3 regions of the Roseburia sp. genome follow, and region 3 is predicted to be linked to each of the others. Evidence: predicted binding sites of a transcription regulator. Region 3 holds the regulator's gene; each other region holds the start of a gene.
What was found. The regulator Rex, encoded in region 3, represses fermentation and respiration genes when NADH is low (regulators of the CRP and FNR family bind a similar motif). The targets are predictions, from matches to a motif close to ATTGTTAANTANTTAACAAT.

Region 1: a site for Rex is predicted at 1,380-1,399, ahead of ACDD58_RS19005 (enoyl-CoA hydratase-related protein). Genes of this name have one in related genera too.
Region 2: a site for Rex is predicted at 1,355-1,374, ahead of ACDD58_RS12415 (DUF5692 family protein). Genes of this name have one in related genera too.

What each region holds. Positions count from the first base shown of each region.
Region 1 is NZ_JBGLEJ010000005.1:1,703,630-1,706,915, reverse strand. Features, by position in the region: gene ACDD58_RS19010 (response regulator) at 1-483, shown strand, start outside; gene ACDD58_RS19005 (enoyl-CoA hydratase-related protein) at 554-1,357, opposite strand; gene ACDD58_RS19000 (pyridoxal phosphate-dependent aminotransferase) at 1,537-2,715, shown strand; gene ACDD58_RS18995 (A/G-specific adenine glycosylase) at 2,782-3,286, shown strand, end outside.
Region 2 is NZ_JBGLEJ010000005.1:241,962-245,247, reverse strand. Features, by position in the region: gene ACDD58_RS12420 (response regulator transcription factor) at 1-127, opposite strand, end outside; gene ACDD58_RS12415 (DUF5692 family protein) at 300-1,307, opposite strand; partial or broken gene ACDD58_RS12410 (transposase) at 1,612-2,442, shown strand; gene ACDD58_RS12405 (hypothetical protein) at 2,620-2,799, opposite strand; gene ACDD58_RS12400 (cell wall metabolism sensor histidine kinase WalK) at 2,927-3,286, opposite strand, start outside.
Region 3 is NZ_JBGLEJ010000005.1:669,657-672,942, forward strand. Features, by position in the region: gene abc-f (ribosomal protection-like ABC-F family protein) at 1-1,323, shown strand, start outside; gene ACDD58_RS14510 (redox-sensing transcriptional repressor Rex) at 1,448-2,101, shown strand; gene ACDD58_RS14515 (NAD(P)H-hydrate dehydratase) at 2,188-3,286, shown strand, end outside.

The DNA.
Region 1 (3,286 bases), 1.0 Mb from region 3:
GCCTGTGAGCAGGATGATGATGTGAATCAGGAAAAAATCTTAAGGCTGATCAGTGAAAGCAGCTTTGAGACCGGGGTAAAGAGAGGAAGTAAGGCACACCTGACACGTTTTGCCTGTGAATATGCAGACTATCTTTCACAGCTTCGGAAAAATGTTTCCAGAGGTGTCTTAAGTATGGTAGAAAAAGAAGTGAAAGAAAATTTTGCATCAAATATCACGTTAAAAAGTCTGAGTGAAAAATATTATGTCAACAGTGCATATTTAGGACAGCTGTTTCGAAAAAAATACGGACAGTCATTCAAAGACTACCTAAATAATTACCGAATGGAACAGGCAGCAGACTATTTGCTTCATACAGATAAGAAGATCGCACAGATCGCAGAAGATGTGGGTTATCGTGACCTGGATTATTTTGTAAACCGTTTTATACAGGTAAAGGGCTGTACACCGGCAAAATTCCGGAAGAACATGTTACAAAATTAAAATAGCAGAAGTACAAAAAAGGCACTGGAAGCATCTAAGCTCCAATGCCTTTTTATATTTTAGAAAAATCCTAGAAATCTGTTAAATCAGCAGCTCTTCTCTCTAAGAAAGCAGTCATGCCTTCTTTTTTGTCGTGGGTAGAGCAGGTTACGCCGAATAAGTTTGCTTCCATCTCAACAGCGTTCTTGATGTCCATATCATAACCGTTGTTGATAGCTGCTTTTGCAACGGAAACAGCATAGCTTCCTTTGGAGATGATTTTCTTTGCCATAGCTTTTGCTGTGTTCATTAACTCTTCCGGAGCAACTACTTTATTTACAAGACCGATGCGGTAAGCTTCTGCTGCATCAACGGAATCACAGGTAAAGATCATCTCTTTTGCGCGTCCCATGCCTACTAAACGGGCAAGTCTCTGTGTACCGCCGAATCCAGGAATGATTCCAAGACCTGTTTCTGGCTGTGCGAAAGTAGCGTTGTCAGATGCGATACGGATATCACATGCCATGGAAATCTCACATCCACCGCCAAGTGCAAAACCATTTACAGCTGCGATCGTTACCTGACGCATGTTCATTAATTTGAAGAATGGTACGGAAGCTCTCATACCGAAAGCTCTTGCCTCTGCTGCAGTAAAGTTTACCATCTCAGAAATATCAGCGCCTGCTACGAAAGATTTGAATTCGTTGCCTTTCTTGTCAGGACCACCTGTTAAGATTACAACTTTGATGTCGTCTCTTGCCTCGATCTCAGTTAAGGCTGTGTTTAACTCGTCTAAAGTCTCGCTGTTTAATGCGTTTAATGCTGCTGGTCTTGAAATTGTAAGAACTGCAATCTCCTCAGCAACTTCCAGTTTTAAATTGTTAAAATCGCTCATCGTTTGGAACCCTCCTGAATAGTTTGATAAAAAATTAACAATATACGTTATTAATAGCGTACAGCTTTTCCTAGAATTTGTCAATAGATTATGGGAAAAATTCACTATAAATTCGGTAGAAAAAGTGCTATGATAGGTGGTATGATATTTTGACAAAGATACAGAAAAGAGGAAAAACCATGGGCACAAGCAAATCATACTTATCTAAGGTAGTAAAGGAGATGCCGGATTCAGGGATCAAGGACTTTTTTGATATTGCAAATACGATGGAGGGAGCATTGTCACTTGGTGTCGGCGAGCCGGATTTTCCGACACCGGAACATGTCAGGGAGGCAGCGATCGCCTCTATAAAAAGGGGAGAGACAAAATATACGGACAACCGTGGCACCGTAGAGCTTCGTGCGGCAGCTGCAGAATATCTGGAAAAGTTCGAACTTCATTACGACAGGGAAGATGAGATATTGATCACAATGGGGGCAAGCGAAGGAATAGACCTGGCACTTCGTGCACTGGTAGATCCGGGGGATGAAGTACTGGTTGTGGAGCCTTGTTATGTTTCCTACATTCCGTGTGTAGAATTATGTGGAGGTGTTCCGGTTTCAATTCCATTAAAAGCAGAAAATAAATTCCGTCTGACAAAAGAAGAACTGGAAGAAAAGATCACAGATAAAACAAAGGTTCTGCTGATCTCATTTCCGAACAATCCTACCGGAGCGATCATGGAAAAAGAAGATTTAGAGGCGATCCGTGAGGTTGTGATCGCACATGATATTTTTGTGATCACTGACGAAATTTATGCAGAGCTGACTTACGGCAAAAAGCATGCGTCGATTGCAGCACTGCCGGATATGTATGAACGATGTGTGGTATTAAATGGTTTTTCAAAGGCATTTGCAATGACAGGATGGCGCATGGGTATCGCAGCAGGTCCGGCGGAAGTCATTTTCCATATGAATAAGATCCATCAGTTTACAACCATGTCTGCAGGAACGACTTCACAGGTGGCAGCCCTTGAAGCACTGACAAGTCCGGTTCGTGACGAAGAGATTGAAGTCATGCGGAAGGAATATGATGAGAGGCGAAAGATCATGGTGGACGGATTTCAGAACATGGGACTTGATGTGACAGAGCCGGAAGGTGCATTTTATGTATTTCCATCGGTGAAAAAGACAGGACTTACCAGTATGGAATTTTGTAACCGTCTGTTACAGGAGCAGAAAGTAGCAGTCATTCCGGGGGATGCATTTGGAAATTGTGCAAAGGGTTATATCCGCTGTTCTTATGCTTATTCCAAAGACATTATCCGGCAGTGTTTGGATAAGATCGCAGTATTTGTCAGCCGGTTTGACTTAAAGTAAAGTGCTGAACTGTGTAAAAATGAGCACAGAAATGAAGAATATTATAAAAGAAAGTTTGAGAGATACATGTTAAAAGATTACGACTTAAAGCAACTGGTATCCCCATTATTAAAGTGGTTTTTAAGCCATGCCCGCATACTGCCGTGGCGTGAAGAACCGACGCCATACAGGGTGTGGATTTCAGAGATCATGCTCCAGCAGACAAGAGTGGAGGCAGTAAAATCATATTTTGAACGTTTTACGAAGGCATTGCCGGATGCAGGTGCACTTTCTGTCTGCCCGGAGGATGAACTTTTAAAACTCTGGGAGGGATTAGGGTATTATAACCGTGTCCGGAATATGCAGAAAGCTGCTGTGGAAGTCGTGGAAAACTATGGTGGACAACTTCCGGCAGATTATGAAAAACTGTTGAAACTGAAAGGAATCGGTCATTATACAGCAGGTGCGGTTGCGTCTATTGCATATGGAATCCCGGTTCCGGCAGTCGATGGGAATGTGCTTCGTGTTTTAACACGCGTTTCGGCAGATGATACGGATATTATGAAACAGTCTTTCCGGAGTGAGATGGAAG
Region 2 (3,286 bases), 430 kb from region 3:
TTTCGATGAAACCACACGCATCCGCAACGGTCACAGCATGACAGACTTCATAGCCTTCCATTTCCAGTGCATATATAATTCCCGATGCGATCATAGTATCATCTTCTACCAGTAAAATATAATTCATCTGCAACCCCTTTCTCATTCTGACCAGTCACTGCTTTTCAAAAAATCCACTGTAAAATAATAACACAAAATAAAGAAAAAGCCTACCGCATCCGCTGCGACAGGCTTCTCTTTATTTTTCAATTTTTTATTATCACAGGCATTCCTGCATCAGCAGCATAGCAATTATGTCCCTATGCCTCAGCCTGCTCTGCGATCTTCTTATATCCATCCATGTCATCATAGATGCTGTTTGTCCATGGATTCTTTTTCTTCTGGACAGATTTGTAGATCATAAATACAAATACTGTAACGTTAGCGATCAATGCTAAAGCACTTACGATGTTGTAGATTACCGGATTGTAGGTAGAGTTTACAACAACTACCTCATCCTGGAACATCGGCCAGCACTGCGCGAAGAAGCACCAGATGGAAAGTGTTCTGGCACGGTTCTCAAGCCATGCACCCTTGTTGATAAGAAATGCTGCTGTTGTCGGAGCTAACAGTAATGCAAGTCCGCAGTACCATGCGTGGCTCGGCAGACAGTTATATGTATAAGCAAAGTTCCATAAATCATATGCAACGATCCAGAACCACATCATATCCGGCCAGATCATATCGCGTGAACTGTCTTTGTCGCTCTTTTTACGTACACATACACCAAACCAGCCTGCGATCGTAACCGCATTTAAAATACCTGCGATACCATTCATAATATTCCATGGTCCGCCAAGTACGAACATGCCCGGCTCATCGGCGAGTTCTGTGATATTGCCCCAGTACTGCATTGCAACCTGGAAATCACGGGAACAAGCCTCGAAAATATTGATAGCAAGGATTGCCGGAATTAAAAGCATGAAGATCTTGTTGTTTTTCAGTTCCCAGGTCGTACCGTCTTTTCTTGTTCCCTTGACATAACGGAAACACCAGAAGAAAATACAGCCTGCGGTGGATGAATAATACTTTGCAAGGTGGAACCAGTCGGTATAGGCAATACCTTTTAATACCGTAAACCATGTAACTGTTCCAATGACCGGAAGTATGAACCAGAAAAAGAAACCGCTCCACTTCCATCTTCTTGATACTTCATTAAGCAGAACCAAAGCTGCAAATACTGCTACCCAGATCAGAATTACCGTAAGATTCGAAAATCCATTTCCCGCTGCGGTAAATCCTGAAGGGCCTTCATGAAATGTAAACATATACATTCCTCCCTTATATAGATTAGTTTTATCTGGTCATACCAGACATTGTTATAATTTTAACATTAATTTTATAAAGTTTCAATATAATTTATGTTTTTCTGCAAAAATGGCACTTTTTCGTCCTTTTGAACCAAAAAGTGCCATTTATTTCTTGTGGTATAACCAGTTTTATTTTTCATCCTCGATCGTAAGCGTTCCAGGTCTCACGTTCAGATAGATACTGCCTTTATCGGGAGTTTGACACATTGAAATGCAAAAAAGTACCGCAAAGCCTTGAAATAGGCTTATTTTTTTGTCAAATATTGTCACTCAGTCCATCAAAAAGCTGCCTGCTGAAGACCGGGCATGGGCTTTAAAGAAAACGGGCTTTAAACTTCTCTCAGATGATAAACCTGTTGACCTCACAAAACTGACAGATGATGACAAGAACCAGCTTTATTATAAAGACGAACCATTTACAACAAAAAAACTGGATCAAAGATTGATCATAACCTACTCCCCTAAATATGCCGCTTATCAGAAATCCATCCGTGCGGAGCAGATCTGTCGGGCAGAAAAAATGGTTGCAAATGGCTCTCTAAAAAAACAGCGCAAAAATCCAAATGATCCTGCAAGATTTGTAAATAAGGCAGCTGTAACCAACGAAGGAGAAAAAGCTAAGATCCACTATTATCTCGATACGGATAAGATTGCTGAAGAAGAAATGTATGACGGGCTTTATGCGGTATGTACAGACCTGCTTGATGATAACGTTGCAGATATCTTAAAAGTCAGTGAAGGAAGATGGCAGATTGAAGACTGTTTCAGAACTATGAAAACAGACTTTGAAGCCAGACCCGTTTACTTAAACCGTGAAGACCGAATTAAGGCTCATTTTCTTACCTGTTTTCTTGCTCTGTTACATTTCCGGTTATTAAACCGCTCCTTGAAAGGGACTTATACCACAGAACAATTACTTCACACTTTAAAAGACATAAAATTTACGGATATAGAAGAACAGGGCTTCATGCCGGTATATGAGCGTCAGGAAATCACTGACGATCTCCATGAAACCTGCGGATTCAGAACGGACTATCAATTCATAACAAAACGGAAAATAAAAGGAATTCAGAAAAAAAGTAAGCGGAGATAAAACATTACTATATTTCGTGTATGCAGATAAAAGTGCCACACCCCTTGTATTTACAGGGATTGTGGCACTTTATTAACTAATCAACTGTCAAAAATGAGATTATACACGCCTGTTCTCAAAATGCAAGGTTTTTATCCTGAGCCATATAGAGTTCCGCAAAATATGGATCTTACTTCATCAGTTTCTCAAAAGTCCCCTGGCAGAATCACGAACCGGGCAGGAAAGATTCACCTTTTCCAGTGCCATCATGATCTCATTCGGAAACTGCCTTTCCACGCGGAATATGACCAGTTCCATAAATCCGCGTATCAGATAATGATTTAACATTTCCTCATGATTAAGGACTTTCTCTTTCATTTGCATCAAAACTTTCAGCAATACATTCGACACTACAAAAACAACCAGATATCCGCATAATTCAATAGAAAAGAATTAAATACCCCAGGCACGAGACAGCCAGATGTAACTAATAAGTTATGATCGATCACAGTGGTAATATTACGTCAAAAACCGTTCCTCCAGACGGATTTGATCTGACTGCAATACTGCCATCATGCACTCTCACGATTTCACGGACAAGCGCAAGTCCAAGTCCTACACCGCCAAGTTCCCGGCTTCTGGATTTATCCACACGAAAGAATGGTTCAAACACGCGTTCCCTGAGTTCCTCAGGGATTCCGTTTCCCGTATCCTCCACGGACAGATAAACATGTTTTTCCTTCCGGTATGCAGTTACTGTAACCTGTCCGCCCGAATGATTATATTTTATGGCATTCTCAACAAGATTGTATACCAGCCTGTAAATAAGAATGTCACTTCCAACCATCGTTATATTTTTACATTT
Region 3 (3,286 bases):
GCTTACAAAGGGGCTGTTGTGATCGTAGCACATGACCGTTATTTCCTGGATCGCGTTGTCACAAAAGTTGTAGAGATTTTCCAGCATAAAGCGTATGTATATCAGGGAAATTACTCGGATTTTGCGAAGAAGAAAGCAAAAGTCCGTGAAGATCTGTTAAAACAATATTATAATCAGCAGCGTGAGATCAGACATCAGGAAGAAGTTATCACAAAGTTAAAATCGTTTAACCGTGAAAAATCCATCAAGCGTGCGGAGAGCCGCGAAAAGATGTTAGACAAGATAGAACGTATTGAAAAACCGGTTGAGGACAATACAGACATTAAGATCGTGTTAGAGCCAAATGTGGTCAGCGGAAATGATGTCCTTACGGTGTCAGGTCTTGCAAAATCATATCCGCCGGTTACATTGTTTTCGGATATCTCATTCGAGATTAAACGTGGGGAGCGGGTAGCACTGATCGGCAATAACGGAACCGGGAAAACGACCATCTTAAAGATCATCAATAATCTGATACAGGCAGATGGTGGTACGGTAACACTTGGTTCGAATGTTCACATTGGATATTACGATCAGGAACATCAGCTTTTACATATGGATAAAACCATATTTGAAGAGATCTCAGATGCTTATCCAGAGCTGAATAACACAAAGATCCGCAATGTACTGGCAGCCTTTTTATTTACAAATGATGATGTGTTTAAGCGGATCTCAGATTTAAGCGGTGGTGAAAGAGGCCGTGTCTCCCTGGCAAAACTGATGCTTTCAGATGCTAATTTTCTTATTTTAGATGAGCCGACAAACCATCTGGACATTACATCCAAGGAAATTTTGGAATCTGCATTAAACCAGTATACAGGAACGGTATTTTTTGTTTCACATGACCGCTATTTTATCAATCAGACAGCAACAAGAATCCTGGAGCTGACAGGTGAAACAATTGTAAATTATATCGGAAATTATGATTATTATCTGGAAAAACATGATATTATGACGCAGTTGTATGTGAAACAGCCAGAAACTTCAGATGTGCAGCCTAAGAAACAGGATGATGCCGTTAATAAGCTCGACTGGCAGGCACAAAAAGCAGAGCAGGCAAGGATTCGTAAAATTGAAAACAGTTTAAAAAAAGCCGAGGAAGAGATTGCCGCACTTGAAAGTGAAATAAGCATGATCGATGAAGAATGTGCAAAGCCGGAAAACGCAGTTAATTCCGCAAAATTAAATGAGCTTGCAGCAAGACAGCAGGAGTGCAGGGAACGACTGGAAACCTGCTATGAAACCTGGGAAGAGCTGTCAATGCAGTTAGATGGAACTGATTGATGATATTTCCTGACAAAGCAGAAAATATCTTATTGAAAAAAGATAGTTAAATTTTTCACACATTGACAGACACAGGGGAAATCACTATAATAAACGAGAGAACGTAAGAAAGGTGGAACCTTTTGTGCAGGAAAAAGAAATATCACAGGCAGTTATCCGGAGAATGCCGCGTTATTACCGCTACCTCGGAGAACTCTTAGATGCCGGTGTAGAACGTATATCATCCAATGATCTGAGTAAACGAATGAATGTGACCGCATCCCAGATCAGACAGGATCTGAATAATTTTGGTGGTTTTGGCCAGCAGGGTTATGGTTATAATGTAAAGTTTTTATATGAGGAAATCGGTAAGATATTAGGTTTAAATGAAAGACACAATATTATTGTGGTGGGTGCAGGTAATCTTGGACAGGCACTTACAAACTATGTGAAATTTGAAAAACTTGGTTTTGTGATCATAGGACTGTTTGATGTAAATCCTGCATTGGACGGTGTGACCGTGCGTGGAATCAAAATCCGCATGCTGGATGAATTAGAGAGTTTCTGTGCAGAAAATCAGGTGGATATTGCGGCGCTTACTATGCCAAAGGAAAAGGCTGATGCCATTGCAAACAGACTAGTCGGACTTGGAATCCGCGCAATCTGGAATTTTGCGCATGTAGACCTGGAGCTCATTGATAAAAATGTTGTTGTAGAGAATGTACATCTTTCCGACAGTTTGATGCAGTTATCTTACAACATTGTCAGAAACAAAAAAGCAGAAAAAAACGGCAACTGAAAAGGGTGCCATAAATTCAGGAAGCAATTAGCTGCCGCACAGATCTTTGTGCGGCGTTTTTTGCTTATAACAGGGGGCTTATTATCATGAAGTATCTTGTAAACAGCAGGGAAATGCAAAAATATGACGTAAATACCGTTTTACATTTTAAAGTTCCGGGACTTCTTCTGATGGAGCATGCAGCAATAACATTTGTAAATGAACTCCATAAGCAAAAGGTTGATCTCTCAGAAGTTCTTATCGTATGCGGCAGCGGAAATAATGGTGGAGATGGTTTTGCGATCGCCCGCCTTTTATTTCTGGAGGGACATACTGTTACAGTTGTTTTTGCTGGAAATAAAGATCATTGCTCGGAGCAAAACAGAATCCAGCAGGATATTTTAAATGCATATGGTGTTCCTGTCTATACGGATTTACCGGAACAGATCAGACCAACAACTGTCATAGATGCACTATTTGGTGTAGGGTTGTCGAGAGACGTGACTGGTACTTATGCAGATATATTATGTTGTATGAATACACTTCCGGGAGAAAAAGTGGCAGTGGATATTGCATCCGGAATTTCTGCAGATACAGGTGCTGTCCTTGGTATGGCATTTCGTGCAGATATCACGATCACATTCGCATTTGCGAAATTAGGCAGTATTCTCTGGCCGGGAAATGAATATGCCGGCAGAGTGATCGTATGTGATATCGGTATCACGAAAGAAAGCTGGCTGGGAGAGACACCGTCAGTAATGGCATTGGAAACGAAAGATTTATTGCTGCTCCCGGAGAGAAAAAGTCATTCTAATAAAGGAAGCTATGGAAAACTTTTGCTGATCGCAGGAAGTGTCAATATGGCAGGGGCGGCAGTTTTATCTGCAAAAGCTGCTTACGCCACAGGATGCGGTCTGGTGCGTGTGCTGACGCCGGAAGAAAACAGGATTATTTTACAGAGCTGTGTTCCAGAGGCGGTTCTTACTACTTATGATAAAAATGCTGCTCCGGGGAAGGCTGTATTACAGGAGGCTTTTGATTGGGCAGATGCCATTGTGGCAGGTCCCGGGCTTGGGAAAGAAAAAACTGCTGCACAGATATTAAATTTTGTGTTAGAATATGGAACGTCACAGGAAAAGAAAGCAATTCTTTTTGATGCGGATGCGTTAAATCTGATAGCAGAGCAGAATGACTTACCAGAGGCAG